3 regions of the Streptomyces sp. NPDC005931 genome follow, and region 2 is predicted to be linked to each of the others. Evidence: riboswitches for the same ligand, from Rfam matches in the RefSeq annotation. Region 2 holds a riboswitch; each other region holds the start of a gene.
The links. Region 2 has a riboswitch for cyclic di-AMP ahead of ACFYOV_RS12650 (NlpC/P60 family protein). Riboswitches for the same ligand answer to the same signal wherever they lie in the genome.
Positions count from the first base shown of each region.

Region 1: it holds a riboswitch for cyclic di-AMP, as region 2 does, so the genes downstream of both, ACFYOV_RS25585 (transglycosylase family protein) here and ACFYOV_RS12650 (NlpC/P60 family protein) in region 2, are expected to answer to the same signal.
Region 3: it holds a riboswitch for cyclic di-AMP, as region 2 does, so the genes downstream of both, ACFYOV_RS33030 (peptidoglycan DD-metalloendopeptidase family protein) here and ACFYOV_RS12650 (NlpC/P60 family protein) in region 2, are expected to answer to the same signal.

Region 1 covers NZ_JBIAIG010000012.1:132,055-139,555, reverse strand. Annotated here, with positions in the region: gene ACFYOV_RS25605 (exopolyphosphatase) at 328-1,269, opposite strand; gene ACFYOV_RS25600 (DUF501 domain-containing protein) at 1,266-1,865, opposite strand; gene ACFYOV_RS25595 (septum formation initiator family protein) at 1,914-2,414, opposite strand; gene eno (phosphopyruvate hydratase) at 2,533-3,822, opposite strand; gene ACFYOV_RS25585 (transglycosylase family protein) at 4,140-4,838, opposite strand; cyclic di-AMP (ydaO/yuaA leader) riboswitch at 4,843-5,012, opposite strand; gene ACFYOV_RS25580 (transglycosylase family protein) at 5,217-6,248, opposite strand; gene ACFYOV_RS25575 (cytochrome P450) at 6,457-7,501, opposite strand, start outside.
Region 2 covers NZ_JBIAIG010000004.1:334,080-341,580, forward strand. Annotated here, with positions in the region: gene ACFYOV_RS12640 (LuxR C-terminal-related transcriptional regulator) at 1-396, shown strand, start outside; gene ACFYOV_RS12645 (hypothetical protein) at 824-1,177, shown strand; gene ACFYOV_RS12650 (NlpC/P60 family protein) at 1,287-2,501, opposite strand; cyclic di-AMP (ydaO/yuaA leader) riboswitch at 2,509-2,681, opposite strand; gene pcrA (DNA helicase PcrA) at 2,963-5,446, shown strand; gene ACFYOV_RS12660 (M23 family metallopeptidase) at 5,542-7,092, opposite strand; gene ACFYOV_RS12665 (esterase/lipase family protein) at 7,491-7,501, opposite strand, start outside.
Region 3 covers NZ_JBIAIG010000029.1:3,732-11,232, reverse strand. Annotated here, with positions in the region: gene ACFYOV_RS33050 (MBL fold metallo-hydrolase) at 1-581, opposite strand, end outside; gene ACFYOV_RS33045 (Glu/Leu/Phe/Val dehydrogenase dimerization domain-containing protein) at 765-1,949, shown strand; gene ACFYOV_RS33040 (TetR/AcrR family transcriptional regulator) at 2,033-2,653, shown strand; gene ACFYOV_RS33035 (SGNH/GDSL hydrolase family protein) at 2,724-3,509, opposite strand; gene ACFYOV_RS33030 (peptidoglycan DD-metalloendopeptidase family protein) at 3,715-4,704, opposite strand; cyclic di-AMP (ydaO/yuaA leader) riboswitch at 4,709-4,870, opposite strand; partial or broken gene ACFYOV_RS33025 (GH36 C-terminal domain-containing protein) at 5,211-5,591, opposite strand; gene ACFYOV_RS33020 (tyrosine-protein phosphatase) at 5,988-6,785, shown strand; gene ACFYOV_RS33015 (DUF6126 family protein) at 6,798-6,923, opposite strand; gene ACFYOV_RS33010 (helix-turn-helix domain-containing protein) at 6,920-7,501, opposite strand, start outside.

The sequences.
Region 1 (7,501 bases), on a different contig from region 2:
TGCCCGAAGGGCCCCTATACCCCTCTTCTGAACATGTTCAAAGGGGAATTGAGCCCCCGAAAGGGTCAACGGACCCCTGTTCTTCGACCTCGCGGGCCCAATTCCTTGTGAAGAACTTCACGAACCTTCTCGACAGAGCCCCGCCCGGGGGCCGTTTCCGGCGCCCGGGCGGGGCTCAAACGTTATCCGCACTGCTCAGCAGAGTGCTACTCCTCAGTAACAAAGGAGACCGACACCACTCCCGCCGACGCCGCGACGCCGGCCCGCCGAGGCACCCGATGCCCGGGTGATGCGGGGCGTTCGGCCGCCCCCGACACGTGCAGACGGTCAGGCCAACGACCAGCCGATGCCGTCCAGGATGTCGTGTTCGCTGACCACGACCTCCTCCGCGCCGATGCGGTCCATGATCGCCAGCAGGACGAGAGCGCCCGCCCCGATCACGTCCACCCGGCCGGGATGCATGGAGGGGACCGCGGCACGCTCGGCGTGGGTGGAGCGCAGCAGCCACTCGGTGATCTCGCGGACGCGGTCCCGGGAGACGCGGGAGTGGTGGATGGCCGTCGAGTCGTACTCGGGCAGGTCCTGGGCGATCGCCGACACGGTGGTCACCGAACCGGCCAGCCCGACCAGCGTGTGCGCCTCGCGCAGCGGCACCGTCCGCTCGGCGAGGTCGAGGGACGCCTCGATGTCGGCCCGTATCGCCGCGATCTGCTCCTCGGTCGGCGGGTCCGTCACCACCCCGTCGCGCAGCAGGTGCCGCTCGGTCATCCGGACGCAGCCCACGTCGACGGAGCGGGCCGCGCGCACGTGGTCGTCGCCCAGGACGAACTCGGTCGAGCCGCCGCCGATGTCCACGACCAGGAACGGGCGCGCGAGGTCGGCGCGCCCCGTCAGTTCCTTCGTGGCCCCGGTGAAGGAGAACTCGGCCTCCTGGTCCCCCGTGATCACCTCGGGCTCCACGCCCAGGATGTCCAGCACCCCGCGCACGAACACGTCGCGGTTCCCGGCGTCGCGGGAGGCGGAGGTGGCCACGAAACGCAGGCGTCGCGCGCCGTGCTTCTCGATGATCTCCGCGTACTCCCGGCAGGCCGCGAAGGTCCGCTCCAGCGCCTCCGGCGCCAGCCGGCCCGTGCGGTCGACGCCCTGGCCGAGCCGCACGATCGTCATCCGCCGGTCCAGGTCGGTCAGTTCGCCGGTCTCGGGGTCGGCGTCGGCGACCAGGAGCCGGATCGAGTTCGTACCGCAGTCGATGGCGGCGACACGGGTCACCGTTCGTCCTCCTCGACCGGCCTGAAGGCGAAGTGCCCCGAATCCGAGGCGTCCACCTGCCGTCCCTCACCCGTGGGCGGTGTACCGGACGTCACGCACGGGCCCTTGCGCCACCACTCCGGCAGCATCGCCAGCGCCTCGTCGCCGAGGGGGTTCACGCCGGGACCGGCGGCCAGCGAGTGGGCAACCAGGACGTGCAGGCACTTCACCCGGTCCGGCATGCCGCCCGCGCTGGGGAAGTTCCTCAGTTCCTCGATCTCGTCGCGGCGCCGGATGTAGTCCTCGTGCGCGGCGCGGTAGGCGGCGGCCAGCTCGGGGTCGGCCGCCAGCCGCTCCGTCATCTCCTTCATCACGCCGTTCGCCTCCAGCGTGCCGATCGCGGAGTTGGCCCGCGGGCAGGTGAGGTAGTACAGCGTGGGGAAGGGCGTGCCGTCGGGCAGCCTCGGCGCCGTCTCCACGACGTCCGGCTGTCCGCAGGGGCAGCGGTGCGCGATCGCGCGCAGCCCGCGCGGCGGCCTGCCGAGCTGCTGCTTGAAGGCCTCGACGTCCGCGTCGGTCGGCTCGGTGCGCGGGGTCGTGGGCGGGGGCGTCTTCATGCCTTGCTTTCTATCGGTCTTCAGTGGTCGGTGGCGTCGGCGTCGGCGTCACCGGTCTGCGGCGGCGTCGGTCTTCCGGTCGGAGGCGTCGGACCTGTCGACCCCGTCCCAGATGTTCGCGTACCAGGGCCGGTCGCCCGCCCCCAGTGCGGTGCGGGACTGCTTCGCGGCGCCCGGGTCGATCACGATGTAGCCGGTCTCGCCGGGCATGACGTAGTGCAGCCGGCGGCGGATCTCCTGCTCGGCGTAGGCGTCGTCCTGCCAGCGTGCCTTGAGGTCGCGCAGTTGCTCCACCCGCTGCCGGGCCTCGTCCTGCTCCTGCTGGAGCTCGGCGATCTCGGCGCGCTGGGAGACGTACTGCCGCATGGGGTAGGCCAGGGCCACGACGAGGGAGCAGACCACCAGGGCGAGCAGCGCGGCCCGGCCGGTGAGCCGGGAGCGCCGGGCCTGGCGTTTGGTCTGCGAGCGGTAGACCCGGGCCGCGGTCTGCTCACCGATCAGCCGGATCCTGGTCGCGGTGGAGAACCGGTCCCGGTCCTTCACGGCCATGTCCCCGCCTCCCGTTCCCCTGTCCTACGCGCGTACGTCCCCGCACACGGTACGGGACCGGGTACGGGGACGTACGGACGACGCCTCCTGCGAGCCGGGTGCCCGGCCCTCGGCGTGCCTACTGGTGGGCGGAGCGGAACCGCGGGAAGGCGCTGCGGCCGGCGTACACCGCGGCGTCGTCGAGGATCTCCTCGATGCGCAGCAGCTGGTTGTACTTGGCGACGCGCTCGGAGCGGGCCGGGGCGCCGGTCTTGATCTGGCCGCAGTTGGTCGCGACGGCCAGGTCGGCGATGGTGACGTCCTCGGTCTCGCCGGAGCGGTGGGACATCATGCACTTGAAGCCGTTGCGCTGGGCCAGCTCGACGGCGTCCAGGGTCTCGGTGAGCGAGCCGATCTGGTTGACCTTGACGAGCAGCGCGTTGGCGGCGCCCTCCTCGATGCCTCGGGCCAGGCGCTCGGGGTTGGTGACGAACAGGTCGTCGCCGACGAGCTGGACCTTGTCACCGAGCTTGGCGGTGATGGTCTTCCAGCCCTCCCAGTCGTCCTCGAACAGCGGGTCCTCGATGGAGACCAGCGGGTACGCGTCGACGAGCTCGGCGTAGTACTCGGTCATCTCGGCGGCGGAGCGCTCCTTGCCCTCGAAGACGTAGGAGCCGTCCTTGTAGAACTCGGAGGCGGCGACGTCGAGGGCGAGGGCGATCTGCTCGCCGGGAGTGTAGCCGGCCTCCTTGATGGCCTCGAGGATGAGGTCGAGGGCCTCGCGGTTGGAGCCGAGGTTCGGGGCGAAGCCGCCCTCGTCGCCGAGGCCGGTGGCCAGGCCCTTGCTCTTCAGGACCTTCTTCAGGGTGTGGTAGACCTCGGCGCCCCAGCGCAGGGCCTCGGAGAAGGACTCCGCGCCGATGGGGGCGATCATGAACTCCTGGATGTCCACGTTGGAGTCGGCGTGCGAGCCGCCGTTCAGGATGTTCATCATCGGCACCGGCAGCAGGTGCGCGTTGGGGCCGCCCAGGTAGCGGAACAGCGGCAGGTCGCTGGCCTCGGAGGCGGCGTGGGCGACGGCGAGGGAGACGCCGAGGATGGCGTTGGCGCCGAGCGAGCCCTTGTTGTCGGTGGCGTCCAGGTCGAACATCGCCTGGTCGATCAGGCGCTGCTCGGTGGCGTCGTAGCCGACCAGCTCCGGGCCGATCTGCTCGATGACGGCGAGGACCGCCTTCTCGACGCCCTTGCCGAGGTAGCGGTTGGAGTCGCCGTCGCGGAGTTCGATGGCCTCGAAGGCGCCGGTGGAGGCGCCGGACGGGACGGCGGCACGACCCGTGCTGCCGTCGTCGAGGCCGACCTCGACCTCGACCGTGGGGTTGCCTCGGGAGTCCAGGATTTCCCGGGCTACGACGACGTCGATGGACGGCACGAGCATCTCCTTCTTGGATGTGACGCGGGTGAGCGGGACCGCGGTGGATCCTGCGAGTCCGAGCCTAACCGGCTCCGGGCGATCGGCCAGCGGCCGACCGTCCCGTGGACAGAACCGAGAGTAAATTGTTTCCGAACGGAACAAAGACCGTTTCCGGAAACCCATCCGAATCCGATGGGGCCCGTGACGCGAAAAGCCCCGCCCCGGCGCGTACGGGGGAACACGCGCCGGGGCGGGGAGCCCGTGGGGACGGGGCCGGGACTCGCGGTCCGGGAGGGGGACTCGCGGGCCCGGGGGCGGGACCTGCGGCCGCTTCCTTACTTCAGGTGCAGCTGCTGGCCCGGGTAGATCAGGTCGGCGTCCTCGACGATGTCGTCGTTGAGCTCGAACAGCTTGGCCCAGCCGCCCTTGACGCCCTGCTCCTTGGCGATGGTGCTGAGCGTGTCGCCCTTGACCACCTTGTACTCGCCGTCGCCCTTCTTGACCTTCTTGCCGGTCGGGGTGGTGACGGTCTTCTTGGCGGCCGGACGCTCGGTGGAGCGGGAGGCCTTCTGCTCGGTCTGGCGGGTCTCGGTGGAGCCGGTGCTCTGGCTCTGCGCGGAGCCGCCGCTCTGCGTCTGGGTGGAGGCGCCGCCGCTGTACGGGGTGCTGGACAGGTTCTTGCCGCAGACCGGCCAGGCGCCCTTGCCCTGACCCGCGAGGACCTTCTCGGCGATCGCGATCTGCTGGGCCTTGCCGGCCTGGTCGGCGGTGGCGGCGTACGCCGTGCCGCCGTACGCGGCCCAGGTGGAGGCGGAGAACTGGAGACCGCCGTAGTAGCCGTTGCCGGTGTTGATGGACCAGTTGCCGCCGGACTCGCACTGGGCGACGGCGTCCCACTCGGCGGCGGTGGCGGCGGAGGCGGTGCCGGCCGCCATCAGCGGGGCGGCGACGGCGGCGCCGGTGACGCCGACGACGGCGATGGCGCGAGTGGCCTTGGACGGACGACGGTGCTTGCCCTTGCCGGAAAACAGCATGGATGGATCCCCTCACCGACGCCTACGAGGTGAGCTGTCGGGTTCGGGCCGGTTGAGTTGCCCGGCCGCGCCCCTCACGAGACGCGGCTTCACCCCGAGCCGATTCCGGCATCAACTGCCCGGAACCGGCACTTACCTTGGGTCCCCCGCTCCTGCCTGCGGCGCTTGCGCGACGACTGTTCCCGTGCTGCCACTGGCAGGATTCGGCGTGGCGGCAGCCGGGGCTCGCGGTGGCGAGCGGTCACGACCGTAGGCACGGGATCGGCGAGATTTCAAAGACGATCAGGGCTTCTGAGACCTATCTCTCACCACGTTTAATTCGGGCATTCGGGGCGAATCGTGACGCCAACTGCCGTCATTCCCGCGCCTTTTCGCGCGTCACTTTTCGACCGGTTCGACCCCGACCTCGAGCTCCTGACCGGGAAGGATGAGGTCCGGGTCGGCACCGACGGCCTGCTGGTTCTCCGCGTAGAGCGCACGCCATCCGCCGCCGAGCTCAAGGGAGTCGGCGATACCCGAGAGACTGTCACCGGGGCGCACGGTGTAGGAGCCGTCGGCGGCGTCGCGGGAGGTGTCGGTGCCGCGCGAGGCGTGCCGTCCGGAGGACGCGGCCGCACGGTCCTGCTCCTCGTCCTCCTCGGCACTCGCGCCGCGGTGACGGCCGGTGCCGTTCGTTCCGGTGTCGGTGAGCGCGGAAGAATCGTCACTCCGGCCGGACTTGTCCGACTCGTCACTTTCGGGGACGTCTGTGGCGGCAGGAGAGGCATCGGACCCCGCGTCCTCACCTTCGGACTTGTCCGACTTGGTCGAATCGTCCGTAGTGGCGCCCTCGTTCTCCTCGTCCGACGACACGTCGGAGGAAGAGGGGGAGGACGACGGCGACGAGGACGGGGAGGCGGACGGCCCCTGCGATCCCGAGGAGCCGGGCACATACCGGTCGGAGGGGTCGGTGGAGTCGGCGGAGTCACGGGCGTCGGGTGACGCGGACGCGCCCGAGTCCTCGGCCACGCCCGTGTCGATGTCGGCCGACGCCGAGTCCTTGTCCAGGCCCGCGAGCAGACCGCAGGTCCGCCAGGCGCCGACTCCCTGGTCGGCGAGGATTCTCTCGGCGACGGCTATCTGCTGCCCGCGGCTGGCCTGGTCGGCGCTCGGCGCGTAGTCGAGGCCGCCGTAGTTCTCCCAGGCGTCCTGGGTCATCTGCAGTCCGCCGTAGTAGCCGTTGCCGCTGTTCTGGCTCCAGGAGCCGCCGGACTCGCACTCCGCGACCCGGTCCCATGTCGCGCCGTCGGCGGCGCTCGCGCTGCCTGCCCCGAGGAGCGGGATCGCGATGGCGGAGCCGGTGACTCCGGCCGCGAGGAGGAGAGCCGGAGCCTGGCGGGGGCGACGGTGCCGACCGTTCCCGGAGAGCATGCGGAGACCTTTCGCACGACAGCAGTTGTCGGCGCGGCGTGTGGAGCTGGGGCGCCGCGCTGATGGGTGAACGTATCGGCAGACGATCAGTTGTCACAAGTTCATGCCGCGCGTATCACGTGAAGATCACATAGTTGAAAGTGTGTCATGTTTGCGCTGGTCCCGCAGGAGACCCCAACGGGGCCCGACCCGCACGAGAAACCGCTGGTCAGTGCCGTGGGGGCGTGAACTCCACCGGCAGGGTGCGCAGTCCGCGCATGATGAGCCCCCCGCGCCACCGCAGTTCGGCCGGATCCACCGCGAGACGCAGGTCCGGCAGCCGGGCCAGCAGCGTGGCGAGCGCCGTCCGGCCCTCCAGCCGGGCCAGCGGCGCGCCCAGGCAGTAGTGGATGCCGTGCCCGTACCCCAGGTGCTGGTTGTCGCGGCGCCCGAGGTCGAGCACGTCGGGATCGGCGAACCGCTCCGGATCGCGGTCCGCGGCGGCGAGCACCACGAGGACGGGGTCACCGGCCGCGATCCGCTGCCCGCCGATGGTGACCGGCTCGGTGGCGAACCGCCATGTCGCGAGCTCCACCGGGCCGTCGTAGCGCAGCAGTTCCTCCACCCCGGTCTCCAGTAGCCCGCGCTCACCGGCGGCCAGCGAGTCCTGGAGGCGACGCCGCTGGTAGGGGTGGGTGAGGAGGGCGTAGGTGCCGTTGCCGATGAGGTTGACCGTGGTCTCGAAACCGGCGAACAGCAGGATGAACGCCATGGCGGCGGCCTCGTTCTCGGTGAGGTGTTCGCCGTGGTCGGAGGCCCGGATCAGACCGGAGATCAGGTCCTCGCCGGGCTCGGGGCGTGCGGGCAGTGCCTCGCGCTTGCGGTGGATGAGGTCGGCGAGGTAGCCGCGCATCTTCTTCACCGACCGCGCCACTCCACCCCGCGGCCCGCCCTGATGACGGATCATCATGCCCGCCCAGTCCCGGAAGTCGTCCTGGTCCTCCCTCGGGACGCCGAGCAGGTCGCAGATGGCGTAGATGGGCAGTGGGAAGGCGAAGTCGTGGATGAGGTCGGCCGTGCCGCCGTCCGCGAAGCGGTCGATGAGCGTGTCGGTGAGCTCCTGCACCCGGGGCGCGAACTCGGCGACCCGGCGCGGCGTGAACGCCGTGCTGACCAACCGGCGCAGCCGGGTGTGGTCCGGCGGGTCGATGTTGAGCAGATGGGTCATCAGCTCAGCCTTGCGCTCACCGGGGATACCGGTCCTGCCCTTGGCG
Region 2 (7,501 bases):
TCCGTGTCGGACGCGGCGGAGGACGTGATCGGTGTGATCAGGGGCGGTGCCCGCGGATACGTGACCAAGACGATCACCGGAACCGATCTGATCGACTCGATCTTCCGCGTGCAGGAGGGGGACGCCGTGTTCTCCCCCCGTCTGGCCGGGTTCGTGCTCGACGCGTTCGCCTCCACCGACGCGCCTCCGGTCGACGAGGACCTCGACCGCCTCACCCAGCGCGAGCGCGAGGTGCTGCGGCTGATCGCGCGCGGCTACGCCTACAAGGAGATCGCCAAGCAGCTGTTCATTTCCGTGAAGACGGTCGAGTCCCATGTCTCGGCGGTGCTCAGGAAGCTCCAGCTGTCCAACCGCCACGAACTGACCCGGTGGGCGACGGCACGGCGGCTCGTCTGAGTCCCACCGTCACGGCGGGCGTGTCCGGGCATCCGGGGAGCGGACGGGGGACCGCGTGTCCGGCGGCGGGGTGCACAGGGGGAGCAGGTCCGCCGCCGGACCCTTTCGGCGCGGTGCCCGGTAGCCGCCCCTGGTCCGGGCGGCGGTGTGGAGCCGGTCACCTGGTGCAGGACGCTAGCCCTCGCCGTCCGGGGGAGACGAGTGCTTGCGCGCAAGTGACACGAGCGGACCAGGGGTGACCGTATCCGGCCGTGATTTCGTCGCTGTGCCGTCCGCTTCATCCGGTGCGACGACCGATGTGCCGAAGCGGGGACCGGCGAGGGACGAGGCGCGCTATGGGGAGCGCCGGGCAGGTGCCGGCGGCCTCGCCCCGTGGCACCGGCCCGGTGTCGGACGGGGTACGCGGCCCTGACTAGGCTCCGGCCCCATGGACGTACTCATCCACCTCTTCGTCGGCCTGCACATCATCGGCATCGCTTCCCTCCTCGGCGGGTTCCTCACCCAGATGAAGGGCATGGGCGAGGGCACGGCCCGCTTCAGCCCGGCGATGCTGCACGGCGCCCTGACGATGCTGATCACCGGCGTGGCCCTGGTCGGTCTCAACCAGGCCCAGGACTACACCGTGGACAACATAAAGATCGGCGTGAAGCTGGCCCTCCTGATCGTGATCCTCGGCCTGGTCTACGTGAAGCGGGACGAGGAGAGGGTGGACAAGGGTCTGTTCGGCCTGGTCGGCCTGCTGACCACGGCGAACGTCTTCATCGCCGTTCTCTGGACCTGACCCGGGACCCGCACGCGCCGGGCGCGCCCCCGGGTCGCCGTCCGGGCGCGGGCGTCCGCCCCGACGGTGATCGTCGGGGCGGTCACCGCAGCGGCCCCCAGGGGGCGGGTCAGGCCGGGCGGACGACGCTGTGGATGGACGACTCGCCGTCGTAGTAGATCGACTCCTCGCGGACGTAGGTGCCCGGCTTCGGGGCGTGGATCATCATGCCGTTGCCGATGTAGATGCCCACGTGGGTGACGTCGTCGTAGAAGAAGACCAGGTCACCGGGGAGCGCCTGGGACAGGGGGACGGTCGTTCCGGCGTTCACCTGGTCGTAGGTGGTCCGGGGGATCGTCACCCCGGCGGCCTTCCAGGCGGCCTGGGTCAGCCCCGAGCAGTCGTAGGACCCCGGGCCGGTGGCGCCCCAGACGTACGGCTTGCCGATCTGCGCGCGGGCGAAGGCCAGGGCCTTCTCCGCCTTGGTGGCGTACGAGGAGTCCGTCGAGGGTGCCGTCGGAGTCGTCGTCGAGTCCGATCCGGTCGACGTGCCGGACGCCTCCGACGTCCCGGTCTCCTGTTGCGCGGCCTCCTGCTGGGCCGCCTCCCGGGCCGCCTCCTCCCGGGCCTGCTGCTCCTCCGCCTGCTGACGGGCGAGCTCGGCGGCCTTGCGGGCGGCCTCCTCCTGCTTCTCCTTCTCGATCGCCGCGAGGCGTGCCTTCTCCTCGGCGGTCAGCTGCGACATCAGCTCGCGCGCGGCGGAGAGCTTCTTCTGGACGGTGGCCTTGGCCGTCCTCAGGTCGTCCTGCGACTCGGTGAGCGTCTGGAGGCTCTCGGTGGCCTCCCGGCGCTTCTCCATCGTCTTGGACTGCTGGGTGACGTAGTCGTCGACCGCTTCCTTCTGCCGGCCGGTCAGCCGGTCCATCAGCTGGTTGCGGTCGAAGTACTCCTGGGGCGAGTCCGCGAGGAGGAAGGTCGCGGTCTCGGGAACCGCCGTGCCGGTCCGGTACTGGGCCGCGGCGAAGGAACCCAGCTCCTCGCGCGCCTCGTTGAGCTTCTGGGTGCGCTGGGCCACGTCGTCGAGGAGGACGTCGACGCGCTTGCGCTGCTTGGTCGTCTTCTCCTTGGCCGCGTTGTACTTCTCGGTCGCCGACTCCGCCTGGCGGTACAGGTCGTCGACCTTCTTCTCGACTTCCTCCAGGCTCGGCTTCCCGTCGTCGGCGGGAGCGGCGTTGGCCGTCTGGGACAGCAGGGCCACGGAGGTCAGGGCGGCCGTGGCGAGGGCCGGGGTCCGTATGCCTGCCACGCGCGTGCCGGGGGTGCGCGACTTGCGGTGCGACGCCAAGGGAGGCGACTCCTTCCACGTTCCGCCTACCGGGTTAGCTGTCGGGTTCGGGCGGGTGCTTCGGAAGGTGTTGCCCTACGGCCGCTCCGGCGACGGAGTGGGCCGATTCACCCCAAGGTCTCGGTTGGGTCCCCGGCTCCGGCTGCCATGGCGGCAGGCAGGACTCGGCGGAGGCCGCGCGGCCCGGCGGGGTTCGCCGGTGGGGGTCGTACGGCCCGCCCGCACCGTAGCCAACTCCTGTGGCCCCTGTGAAGGTTGATGGGTGATATGCCCGATACATTTTCGTGACCTGCCCCGGGGGGTCACCCACGGTGACAAGGTCGTGCTGGAGGGTGCGGGGACCGGCTCCCGGGACGGGGCGGGACCGGAGGCCGCCGGAGGACGCCGGAGGACGCCGGAGGCCGGGGATGTCCCCGAGGTGGCGGCGGGCTGTCGGTGGGGCGCCCTAGACTCGGAGAGCGATGAGCAGCCTCTTTGACGACAGCTTCCTGGCGGACCTCCAGGCCCAGCGGGGCCCCGTGGACGAACCTCCGCCGCCGCCCGAGGACGATCACGTACCGGAGCCGATCCCGGACGATCTGTTCGGCGGGAAGTTCGACGTGCCGCCGGACCGGGACACCCACTACCGCGACGGAGCCCCGCGCCCCGTGGTGGATCCCGCCGCGCTCCTCCAGGGGCTGAACGACAACCAGCGCGCCGCCGTCGTGCACTCCGGCTCCCCCCTGCTCATCGTGGCCGGCGCCGGCTCCGGCAAGACCCGGGTGCTGACCCACCGCATCGCGTATCTCCTCGCCGAGCGGGGCGTGCACCCGGGGCAGATCCTCGCGATCACCTTCACCAACAAGGCCGCGGGCGAGATGAAGGAGCGCGTCGAGCAGCTCGTCGGGCCGCGCGCGAACGCGATGTGGGTCATGACGTTCCACAGCGCCTGCGTGCGCATCCTGCGCCGGGAGAGCAAGAAGCTCGGCTTCACGTCGTCGTTCTCGATCTACGACGCGGCCGACTCCAAGCGCCTGATGGCCCTGGTCTGCCGCGACCTGGACCTCGACCCCAAGCGCTTCCCGCCCAAGTCCTTCAGCGCCAAGATCAGCAACCTCAAGAACGAGCTGATCGACGAGGAGGACTTCGCCGCCCAGGCCACCGACGGCTTCGAGAAGACCCTCGCCCAGGCCTACGCGCTCTACCAGTCGCGGCTGCGCGAGGCCAACGCGCTGGACTTCGACGACCTGATCATGACGACGGTCAACCTGCTGCGCGCCTTCCCGGACGTCGCCGAGCACTACCGCCGCCGTTTCCGGCACGTCATGGTCGACGAGTACCAGGACACCAACCACGCCCAGTACGCCCTGGTCCGCGAGCTGGTCGGCACCGGCGCCCACGACGAGGACGTCCCGCCGTCCCCGGACGACCTCGCCCCGGCCGAGCTGTGCGTCGTCGGTGACGCCGACCAGTCCATCTACGCCTTCCGCGGCGCGACGATCCGCAACATCCTCCAGTTCGAGGAGGACTACCCGGACGCCACCACGATCCTGCTGGAGCAGAACTACCGCTCCACCCAGACGATCCTCAGCGCCGCCAACGCGGTCATCGAGCGCAACGAGTCCCGCCGTCCCAAGAACCTGTGGACCAACGCGGGCGCGGGCGCGACGATCACCGGCTACGTCGCCGACACCGAGCACGACGAGGCCCAGTTCGTCGCCGACGAGATAGACCGCCTCACCGACACCGGCGAGGCCAGGGCGGGCGACGTCGCCGTCTTCTACCGCACCAACGCCCAGTCCCGCGTCTTCGAAGAGGTCTTCATCCGCGTCGGCCTGCCCTACAAGGTCGTCGGCGGCGTCCGCTTCTACGAGCGAAAGGAGGTCCGGGACGTCCTGGCCTACCTGCGGGTGCTCGCCAACCCCGAGGACTCGGTGCCGCTGCGCCGCATCCTCAACGTGCCCAAGCGCGGCATCGGTGACCGCGCGGAGGCCATGATCGACGCCCTCGCCCAGCGCGAGAGGATCAGCTTCCCGCAGGCGCTCAAGCGCGTCGACGAGGCGTACGGCATGGCCGCACGCTCCACGAACGCCGTGAAGCGGTTCAACACGCTGATGGAGGACCTCCGTACCATCGTCGAGTCCGGTGCCGGTCCGGCGACGGTCCTGGAGGCGGTCCTCGAACGCACCGGCTACCTCGCCGAATTGCAGGCCTCCACCGACCCGCAGGACGAGACCCGGATCGAGAACCTTCAGGAACTCGCCGCCGTCGCCCTGGAGTTCGAGCAGGAGCGCGGCGAGGGAGAGGCGGGGACGCTGGCCGACTTCCTCGAGCAGGTCGCCCTCGTCGCCGACTCCGACCAGATCCCCGACGAGGACGAGGACGGCTCCGGCGTCATCACCCTGATGACCCTGCACACCGCCAAGGGCCTGGAGTTCCCGGTCGTGTTCCTGACCGGCATGGAGGACGGCGTCTTCCCGCACATGCGTGCCCTCGGGCAGACCAAGGAGCTGGAGGAGGAACGGCGCCTGGCCTACGTCGGCATCACGCGCGCCCGGGAGCGGCTCTACCTCACCCGGTCGACGATGCGCAGCGCATGGGGCCAGCCGTCGTACAACCCGCCCTCGCGCTTCCTGGAGGAGATCCCGGCCACGCACGTGGAGTGGAAGCGGACCGGCGCGAGCACGCCCATGGCCTCCGGGCCGGCGTCGGGCGTGGCCGCCTCGCTGTCGTCGTCCCGTTCGCGCTCGTCGGCATCGGGCGCGTCCGGGTTCGCCACCCGCCGCACGGCCGAGAAGCCGGTGGTGTCCCTGGCGGTCGGGGACCGCGTCACGCACGACCAGTTCGGGCTCGGCACCGTGGTCGCGGTGAAGGGGACGGGCGCGAACGCCGAGGCGACGATCGACTTCGGCGACACCAAGCCGAAGCGGCTGCTGCTGCGGTACGCGCCGGTGGAGAAGCTGTAGGCCCCGTGGCGGCACGGTAGTGGCGGTACGGAGAGGGGCCCTTGCCGTTCGACGGGCGGGGCCCCGGCTGCCGCGCTGAGGCCGGTGACGGGGTACTAGGCCGGGTCCAGGCCGTGGCTGCGCAGCCACGCGAGCGGGTCGATCGCCGAGCCGCCCCCGGGTCGCACCTCGAAGTGCAGGTGCGGGCCGGTCGAGTTGCCGGAATTGCCGGAGTACGCGATCCGGTCGCCGGCCTTCACGGTCGCCCCGGTGGGGACCTGGTAGGTGGAGAGGTGGCAGTACCACGTCTCCGTGCCGTCCTTCGCGGTCACGATCATCATGTTGCCGTACGCGCTGTTGTACTGCGTGCGGACCGTGCCGTCGGTCGCGGCCAGCACCGGGGTGCCGTAGGACACGGGGAAGTCGATTCCGCTGTGTACCGACATCCAGTTGATGCCGGACTGGCCGTAGTAGGCGCTGAGCCCGTGCTGGGCCACCGGGAGCGCGAACTTGGGGCGCAGCCGCTCCTTGCGTGCCGCCTCCTCGGCGGCCCGCTTGCGCTCGGCCTCCTGCTGCGCCTTGAGGTCGATGCGCTCCTGGGTGCGGCTGGCCCGGTCGGCGAAGTCGTCGGCACCGGCGGAGAGGCTCTGCAGCTGGGTGTCCAGCTTGTTGTTGGCGGTGGCCGGTTTCACCGGCTGGGCGTCCGCCGCGGTGGTGGCCGTGTCCTTGGTGCCGCCGTCGGTCAGACCGCCGACGGAGGCCGCGGCGATCCCGGCCACGCCCATGACGCACGCCGACGGCACGGCGACCGTCAGCAGGGCGGAGCGCCTGGGGGGCGTGCGGCGGCGGGAGCGGGAGCCGCTGCGGGAGGCTGCCCGGGAGGACGGGGCCGGGACGGCCTCCTCCTGGTCGTCGAGCAGCGGGGACAGCGCGGGCAGCTCACCGGTGTCGCCCGGTTCGCCGGGGGCCGGTGCCTCGTCCGTGGCGCGGTCGTGGGTGTCCTCGGGGACAGCATCGAAGGGCTGGGACGGGTGCCGGTCCCCCGGCTGCTCGAAGCCGGCGGCTCCGTGCTGGTCGAAGCCCGCGGCCTGCGGTTCGTAGGCGTCGGGCGCCGGGGTGGCGGAGGCGCCGTCGGAGTTCCACTGCGTGGCGTCGTAGACACCGCTGTCGAAGGTCTGCGTGCCCCAGTCCCACTGCTGCGTCCGGTCGCCGGGGTTCTGGGACTGGTCGGGCTGGAGCCAGGCGCCGGCGTCCCACTGGCCGCTGGTGTCGGGCGCCCCGCCCTGCGCCGGGATCAGCGGCATCTGCTGCCCGGTCGTCCAGCCGGTGGCGTCGTAGGCGCCGGTGTCGTAGGCGGCGTGGGACTCGGCCGAGTAGGCACCGTAGTGGGCGGTTCCCTGGCCGTCCGTCGGCCAGTGGCCGGTGTCGTACGAGCCCGTGTCGTGGCCGTTCGCCGGGAGGTCGCCGAAAAGGGGATCGGTGGAGAAGGATCCCGTGGTGTGCCCGGTACCGAAGCCGGTCGTGGCAAAACCGGTGGCGTCGTAACCGCCGTACGTGGTGAAGTCGCCGTACGGGGCTTCCTGGGTGCCGTACGACGCGTAGTGCGCCGAGGCGGCGTCGGAAGCCGGAGCCGGGGCCATGGTCCCCGACGGGTGACGGTCGTTCACCAACTTCTCTTTCGCCTCGACAACAGGGGCTGCCAGAGCAGTGCGGCGACTGTACCCGGCGGTACACGGGCACGACAATCTTCGGCAGGTTTCGGCCTCGCTGGAAACGGGCATTCGGTCGTGTTTTGGCGGAGTGCGGGCGCGGTCTTGGCTCTTTGTTCGAAGCCTGTTCGAGGTTTAGTGGGTGTCGGGGGCCGGAAGTCGGCTGTGCTGAGCGGTTGTTGTTCCCGTGAGGGTGTCGTGGCGTTCGGGACACAACCGGCATAAGCCCCGGGCGTGTCGCCCCGCGCGGCCCGGCGTTCCCCGCTCGGGCCACTGTCACGGGCTGTGGGGCACCGTCGGAGCGCCGTCGGAGCGGGCCTTGCCTCACGCCCTCGTCGCACCGCCGCGGACGGGCCTCACGCCACGG
Region 3 (7,501 bases), on a different contig from region 2:
GACACGCCCCAGTGCTCCAGGTGGGCGCCGACGCCGAGCGGCACGGCGAACAGGGTGTCCGTGCCGGCCAGCGCCCGGATCGTGGGCAGGTCCAGGTGGTCGTAGTGGTCGTGCGAGACGACGACGGCGTCGACCGGGCCGAGCGCGGCCAGCGGCAGGGGCGCCGGGTGCAGCCGCCTCGGCCCGGCGAAGGGGAACGGGGAGCAGCGCTCGCCCCAGACCGGGTCGAACAGCACCCGATGCCCGTCGATCTCCGCCAGCACGCCCGAGTGGCCCATCCAGGTGAGCCGCAGGCCGGTGGCGGGCGGGCGGGAGAGGTCGGCGAGGGTCGTGGAGTGCACCGGTACGGCACCCGTCGGGGTCCGCCGGGACCGGGTCTCCTTGTCGAGGAAGACCTTCGCGACGTCCAGTGCGGAGCCCGAGGGCCGGGTGCGGGCGGTCCCTCCGGGATTCCGGAAGACGCCGTTGTGGAAGTGCGGGGAACGGCGGATGCGGGCCATGCGCTCACCGCCGGGATCCGCGCCGAAGGCGGCAGGGCGCAACCCGCGCAACCCTGGGCTGGGGGAACGGAAACCGGCCACGGTACCTCCAGGTGGATCGGTGAGACGTTCCATTATGGGCGGCGGGTCCGGCAGGCGGTGCCGGACCGGACAGGACACCGTCCGCGGGGCGGCGGCCGGCCCGGTCCCGGCCGAGGGGCCACGCCGTTGACAGTGCCCGGCGCCGCCCCGGATACTGACTCGCCGTTCAGTCAAGGAGCCCGTATGCCCGCCTCCGCCCCCTCGTTGTCACTCACCTGGACCGATCACCTCAGCGGCTGCCGGGGCTTCCTGGTCGTGGACCGGCTGGTGCGGGGCGTCGCCAGCGGCGGGCTGCGGATGCGGCCGGGGTGCACGCTGGACGAGGTGACCGGGCTGGCGCGCGGGATGACGCTGAAGGAGGCACTGCACTACGACCCGGAGGCCCGTTACGTCCCGCTGGGCGGCGCCAAGGGCGGCATCGACTGCGACCCCCGGGACCCGGAGGCGTACGGGGTGCTGGTGCGCTACCTCCGGGCGGTGCGGCCGTACGTCGAGAGCTGCTGGACGACGGGTGAGGACCTGGGGCTGAGCCAGGACCTGGTGGACCGGGCGGCCGCCGAGGCGGGGCTGGTGTCGTCGATCCAGGCGGTGTATCCGCTGCTGGACGACGAGCCCGGGGCGCGGCGCCGCCTCGCCGACGCGTTCGCCGTCGAGGTGGACGGCATCGGCCTGGGCGAGCTGGTCGGCGGCTGCGGGGTGGCGGAGGCCGCCCTCACCGCGCTGGACCGGGCCGGGGTGCCGCACCGGGGGACGCGGGTGGCGGTGCAGGGGCTCGGGACCATGGGCGGGGCCACGGCACGCTTCCTCGCCCGCGCGGGACTCACGGTCGTGGCCGTCGCCGACATCAAGGGCACGATCGTCAACCCGGCCGGTCTCGACGTCGAGGTCCTGCTGGCCGCGCGGGACGGCCACGGCACCGTGGACCGCGCGGCCCTGCGCCCCGGCGACCGGGAGCTGCCCGGTGGCGCCTGGCTGACGGCCGACGCGGAGGTGCTGGTGCCGGCGGCGGTGTCGTACGCCGTCGACACGAGCAACCAGGAGCGGATCACGGCCCGCTGGATCGTCGAGGCGGCCAACATGCCCGTACTGCCGGAGGCCGAACGGCTGCTGGCGGCGCGCGGTGTGACCGTGCTGCCGGACGTCGTCGTCAACTCCGGCACCAACGCCTGGTGGTGGTGGACCCTGTTCGGTGACGTCGGCCCGGACGCCCCCGAGGCGTTCGCGTACCTGCGCCGCTCGATGCGCGGCCTGGTCGAGTCGATGCTGACCCGCGCGCAGACCGACGGCACCACACCCAGGGCCGCCGCGCACGCCCTCGCCGAGGAACGGCTGCCGGTGATCGCGGAGCGGTTCGGCTCGTACCGCTGAGGGGCGGGACGGACATCCGTCCGCGCCCGACCGGCCGGTTTCGCGGGGTCGGGGGTTGTCGGTGTCTGTGTAGGGTGACGATCGTGACCAGGGTGCGGTTGAGCGTGGCCGAGCGGCGGGGGGAACTGCTGAGGGCGGCCATCGAGCAGATCGAGGCGCGGGGTGTGGCGGCGGTCAGGATCGCGGACGTGGCCTCCGCGCTCGGGGTGAGCAACGCGCTGGTGCTCTACCACTTCTCGACCAAGGAGCAGTTGGTCGCCGCCGCGTTCGCACACGCGGCCGAGGACGACCTGGCCCGGCTGCGCAAGCTGCTCGGCCGCCGCACGACCGCCCTGCGCAGACTGCGGTCGGCCGTGCGCTGGTACGCCCCGACGGGCCAGGCCAAGGGCTGGCGGCTGTGGATCGAGGGCTGGGCGGCGGCACTGCGCGAGCCGGCGCTGCGCGAGGTCGCCCGGGACCTCGACCGGCAGTGGAAGGCGGCACTCACCGAGGTCGTCGCGGAGGGTGTGGCCGCGGGCGAGTTCCGCTGCCCGGACCCCGCCGCCGCGGCGCTGCGGCTGACCGCCCTGCTCGACGGGCTCGCCGTCCAGCTGACGTCCTACGGCGGCACGGTGCCCCGGGCCCGGGCTCGCGCCTGGGTGGACGAGGCCCTGGCCCGTGAACTGAACCTGGAACGTGAGGTGTTGACCGCTCCGCCGCGCTGAGCCCGCCGGGCCGGGAGCGGGCCGCGTCCACCACCGTCGACGTGGCCCGTGCCCCCCGTCCACGGGGCCCTCACGCCACGGAGGAGATCCGCTCCCTGATGTCGTGCGGGGACAGCGCGCCCTTCGCGGTGACGTGGTCACCGGAGGACTCCCCGCGCAGTCGGCGTCCGATCCACGGCACCAGGTACTGCCGTGCCCAGTGGACGTCGTCGCGCCGGATCTCGAGGGTGCCGCGGGGCGGCAGCGGCGGCCAGGGCTGTTCCGGGGCGGCCGGGACGCCGAGGCCGAGGACCTGGCCCGCGCGCAGCGCCACACGCGTGTGCCCCTCGGGCGAGAGGTGCAGCCGGTCGGCGTCCCAGGCCCTGCGGTCCTGGATGCTCTTCAGGGACCACAGGTCGAGCACGGGGCAGCCGTACCGGTCGGCGACGGCCCGGACGTGGCCGTTGTACGTGGCGATCTTGCCGCGCAGATGCTTGAGCACGGGGACGTCACGGGTGTCGAAGCCGGTCGCCACCACGACGGTGCCGGCCGCGGCGGTCAGCGCGGCGACCGCCCGCTCGAAACGCTCGGCCACCTCGTCCGGGTCGCCGCCGGGCCGGAGGATGTCGTTGCCGCCCGCGCAGAACGAGACCAGGTCGGGGGCGAGTGCGACGGCCCGCGGAAGCTGGTCGGCCACGATCTGGTCGAGCAGTTTGCCGCGCACCGCCAGGTTCGTGTACCGGAAGTCGCCTTCGGGCCGGCGGTCGGCGAGAAGCACGGCGAACCGGTCGGCCCAGCCGACGAACGCCCCGTCGGGCCCGGGATCGCCCACTCCCTCGGTGAAGCTGTCCCCCACCGCCACGTACGACCCGATCACTGCTTTGCTGTCACTCTTCGAATCGTCTGCCACGGCCGACCATGATTCCCTCTCGAATGTGACCTACGCGAACGTAGGAAGGGATTGACGGGCGGTGAGATAAGCCACTTGCCGAGCCTGCCGTGCCCTGGAGGGCACGCCGAAGGCCGGACCCTCACCATCGGGGTCCGGCCTTCGGCGGCGTGTCGGGCGGGTTCTCCCGGGGTCAGCCGAGGGCGACGCCCTTCGAGCGGAGGTAGGAGACCGGGTCCACGTCCGAGCCGTAGCTCGGCGAGGTGCGGATCTCGAAGTGCAGGTGCGGACCGGTCGAGTTGCCCGTCGAGCCGGAGAGGCCGACCTGCTGGCCGCCGGTCACGGTCTGGCCGGCGGAGACGGACAGCGAGGACAGGTGGGCGTACTGGGCGTAGTAGCCGTCGTTCAGCTTGATGACGACCTGGTTGCCGTACGCGCCGGCCCAGCCCGCGGAGACGACGGTGCCCGAGCCCACGGCCTTCAGGGAGGTGCCGGTCGGGACGCTGAAGTCGACGCCGGTGTGGTAGCCGCTCGACCACATGCTGCCGGCCACCTTGTAGCCGGTGCCGACGCCGCCACCGGGCACCGGGGAGCTGTAACCGGAGGTGGTGGCGGCCTGGTTGGCCGCCGCCTTCGGAGCGGCGGCCTTCGGAGCGGCGGCCTTCGGGGCGGCGGCCTTCGGAGCGGCGGCCTTCGGAGCGGACTGCTGCGCGGTCTGCGCGGAGGGCTTCGTGGAGGTCTTCGGCGCGGTGGAGGCCGGCTTGTCCGAGGAGGAGGACTTCTTCGGGGCGCTCTGCGCGGTGGCCTTGCCGTCGATCGTGAGCTTCAGACCGGGGTGGATGAGCGACGGGTTGTCACCGACCGCCTCGCGGTTGTCCGCGTAGAGCTTCTTCCAGCCGCCCTCGACGTCCTGGGTGTCGGCGATCCTGGCGAGGTAGTCGCCGGCCTGCACGGTGTACGTGCGGGCTTCACGGTTCTTCTCGGTGGAGTTCTTTCCGCCCTTCTCGGGGGCGACGGAAAGGGACCGGACGGCCTTTTCCGGGGCCGCCTGCGCCGGGGCGGCCTGGGCGCCGGTGGCGCCGAGAAGCGGCAGGGCGAGCGCGGCGCCGCCGGTTCCGGCGACGGCGATGGAGCGGGTGAAACGCTGTGTCTTGGTACGGCGGTGCTTACCCTTGGCGGGCATGACGAATTCCTCTCCGGCGCCTGCGAGGTGAGCTGTCGGGTGCGGGCTGGAGATGCCCGGCCGCGCCGAAACGCGGCTTAACCCCAAGCCGTTCCGGAGACCGGAACAGGCAGTCGTACCTGTGGGTCCCCCGCTCCTGCCGTACACGGGTCAGTGGTGTGCGGGCTCCGAGCGGCGGCAGGATTGGGCGTCCGCTCGGATCGGTGGCGAACGTAAGCGACCACGACGCAAACGGACAAGCGAGAGGTTCCAGGCGAAGGCGTTTTTCCGTGATCGACAGTCGCGAATGCCGTCACCGAGCGTCGATCCGCATTTCCGATCAGCCGCGAACGTCCTTGAAATTCACTGCAATTACGTGAGCATGATGACAACACACCGTCACGAATATGACGATGCTCACGCACCCCTACCCCATCTCCCTTTCTATCGGGGCACGTTATGGCGAAGCCCCCTAAACGGACAGAACGCCTCATTCGCCAGATCACAGACGTCCGCAGCCGCACCACGGCCGCACCCGGATCCCCGCGCAGGCCGATGCGCAGACCCTGCTGCGACAGCACGGCGCCTCCGTGGGTTTCGCCCGTTTCGCGGCATTCACACACGGCCGTCGGATCGAGGCCGCGCAACCCGAGCACGGGGCACGGTGCGCCGTGGCGCGGGTCCTGGAGGCGGACGAGGGCGCATGCAGTCCGTCGAGCCACTCCCCCAGGCACGCCCGGACGCCGTCGCGGGTCGGGGCGAGGACGTACCGATTGCGAATTCCGCCCACTTTCGCCCCGGCCGGCACTGCACGTAGTCCGGGGGCACGCGGTAGAGGTCGCGTCGGGGCCGGGCCGGCCGTCTTCGGCCCGACCCGGTGCCGAACCGCATCCCGAGGCCGTGCGCATCGTCCGGGAGCGGCTTCGGACCGGGGACCGGGGGAAGTGGCGGCGGACGCGGTCTCGGCCGGGTGCCCGGTCGTCTCGAAGTCCTCGACGGCGCGGCGGGCGGCCGGGGGCGGACGGTCGCCGGTGCGCACCCCGAACCAGCCGTCGTCGATTACCAACGGCTCGACGCCCGTCGTGGCGCCCCGCTCGGTGAGCACGCGCTGCCGCGGCTGGGCCGCCGCCACACCCGACCTCCACGAAATCGAACAGGACGAGCAGACCTCGACATCATGAAAGGGTGCGCGGGCGCCAGGACCTGCCCGTGGAGGACTCATTGCCTCCGGCAGCCATGTCGTATCGTCGAGGGACGTCCGCCGACCGAGCCGCGCCGGCGGCGCCGAGTGGGAGGAGCCCTACGTGACGCAGCAAATCCCGTCGACCGAACCCGAGCTGGCCGGAGTGCGCAACTTCCGCGACGTGGGCGGACTGCCGACCGTGGACGGTCGGCGGGTGCGGCACGGGGTGCTGTTCCGCAGCGGGCACCTCGCCCACGCGACCCCCGAGGACGCCGCGTTCCTGTCCTCCCTGGGACTGCACACGGTCTTCGACTTCCGCAACGCCGCCGACCAGAGGCTCGAGGGCCCGGACGTGGAGCTGCCGGGCGTGCGCAACGTGAACCTGCCGCTGAGCGACCCGGCCGATGGTGCCGAGTTCTGGAAGATGGTCCGCGACGGCAACCTGGACCAGCTCCGCTCGATCCTCGCGGACGGCAAGGCCGCCGACCGGATGATCAACTCCTACCGCATCACCATCAGGCAGCGCACCGCCGAGCACTCCCGCGTGCTGCACTCGCTCGCCGACGACGGCGTTCCGGTGCTGATGCACTGCGCGGCCGGCAAGGACCGCGCGGGGCTGTCGGTGGCCGTCACGCTGCTCGCCCTCGGCGTGGAGCGCGACGCGATCTTCGACGACTACCTCAAGTCCAACGCCCGGCACCGACGCTACAAGGTGCACCGCAGCAGCACGTCCGCCTCGGCCTACTCCCCCGAGGTGATGGAACTGCTCAGCCCCCTGTTCGACGCCCGGGCCGAGTACCTGTCGGCCGCCCTCGAGACCATCGAGGAGACCTGGGGCGGCGTGGACCCCTATCTGGAGACGGCGCTCGGCGTGACCCCCGAGACCCGGGAGCGGCTGCGCGAGCGCCTGCTCGACTGACCGGAGAGCCGGCTACTTGGCGCCCACCTCGAACAGCAGGTAGACGAAGGCCGCGAAGACGTGTCCCACCGCGATGTAGATGATCAGCCGCACCCACAGCGCGCGGGGGAACTTCTCCTCCAGGTCTTTGCCGGTCATGACATGTCTCCGTGGGTCGGGCCCAGGCACAGCGTGGCCGTGGGACTCTGCAGCAGGGTGTGGACGAACAGGAGGTCGACCCCGTCGGGGTCCTGGGCGGCGATCCGGTGCGGGGTCAGCGAGTCGAAGTGCGCGCTGTCGCCGGGGCCGAGCCGGTGCAGAGTGTCCCCGAGGCGCAGCCGCAGCCGTCCCTTGAGGACGTACAGCCACTCCTCGCCGGGGTGGACCCGGACGATGTCGCCCTGGGAGCCGTGCGGTACGTGCACCCGAAGGGCCTGCATCCCGCGTCCTGGAGCTCCGGCCTGCCAGTAGGTCCAGCCGCCGGCCGCGGTCGGCTCCATGTCGGCGCCGCGCACCACGGCGTCCCGGCCGGCGGCCGCCTCACCGAGGAGTTCGGAGACCGTCGTACCGTAGGTACGGGCGAGGGAGAGCAGCATCGGCAGCGAGGGCTGGCGCTGCCCGGTCTCCAGGCGGGAGAGGTGGGCGGGCGACATGCCCGCGTCGCGGGCCGCGGCCTCCAGCGTCAGGGAGGCCCTGCGCCGCAGGGCCCGCAGCTGCGGCGCGACCGTAGGGAGCGC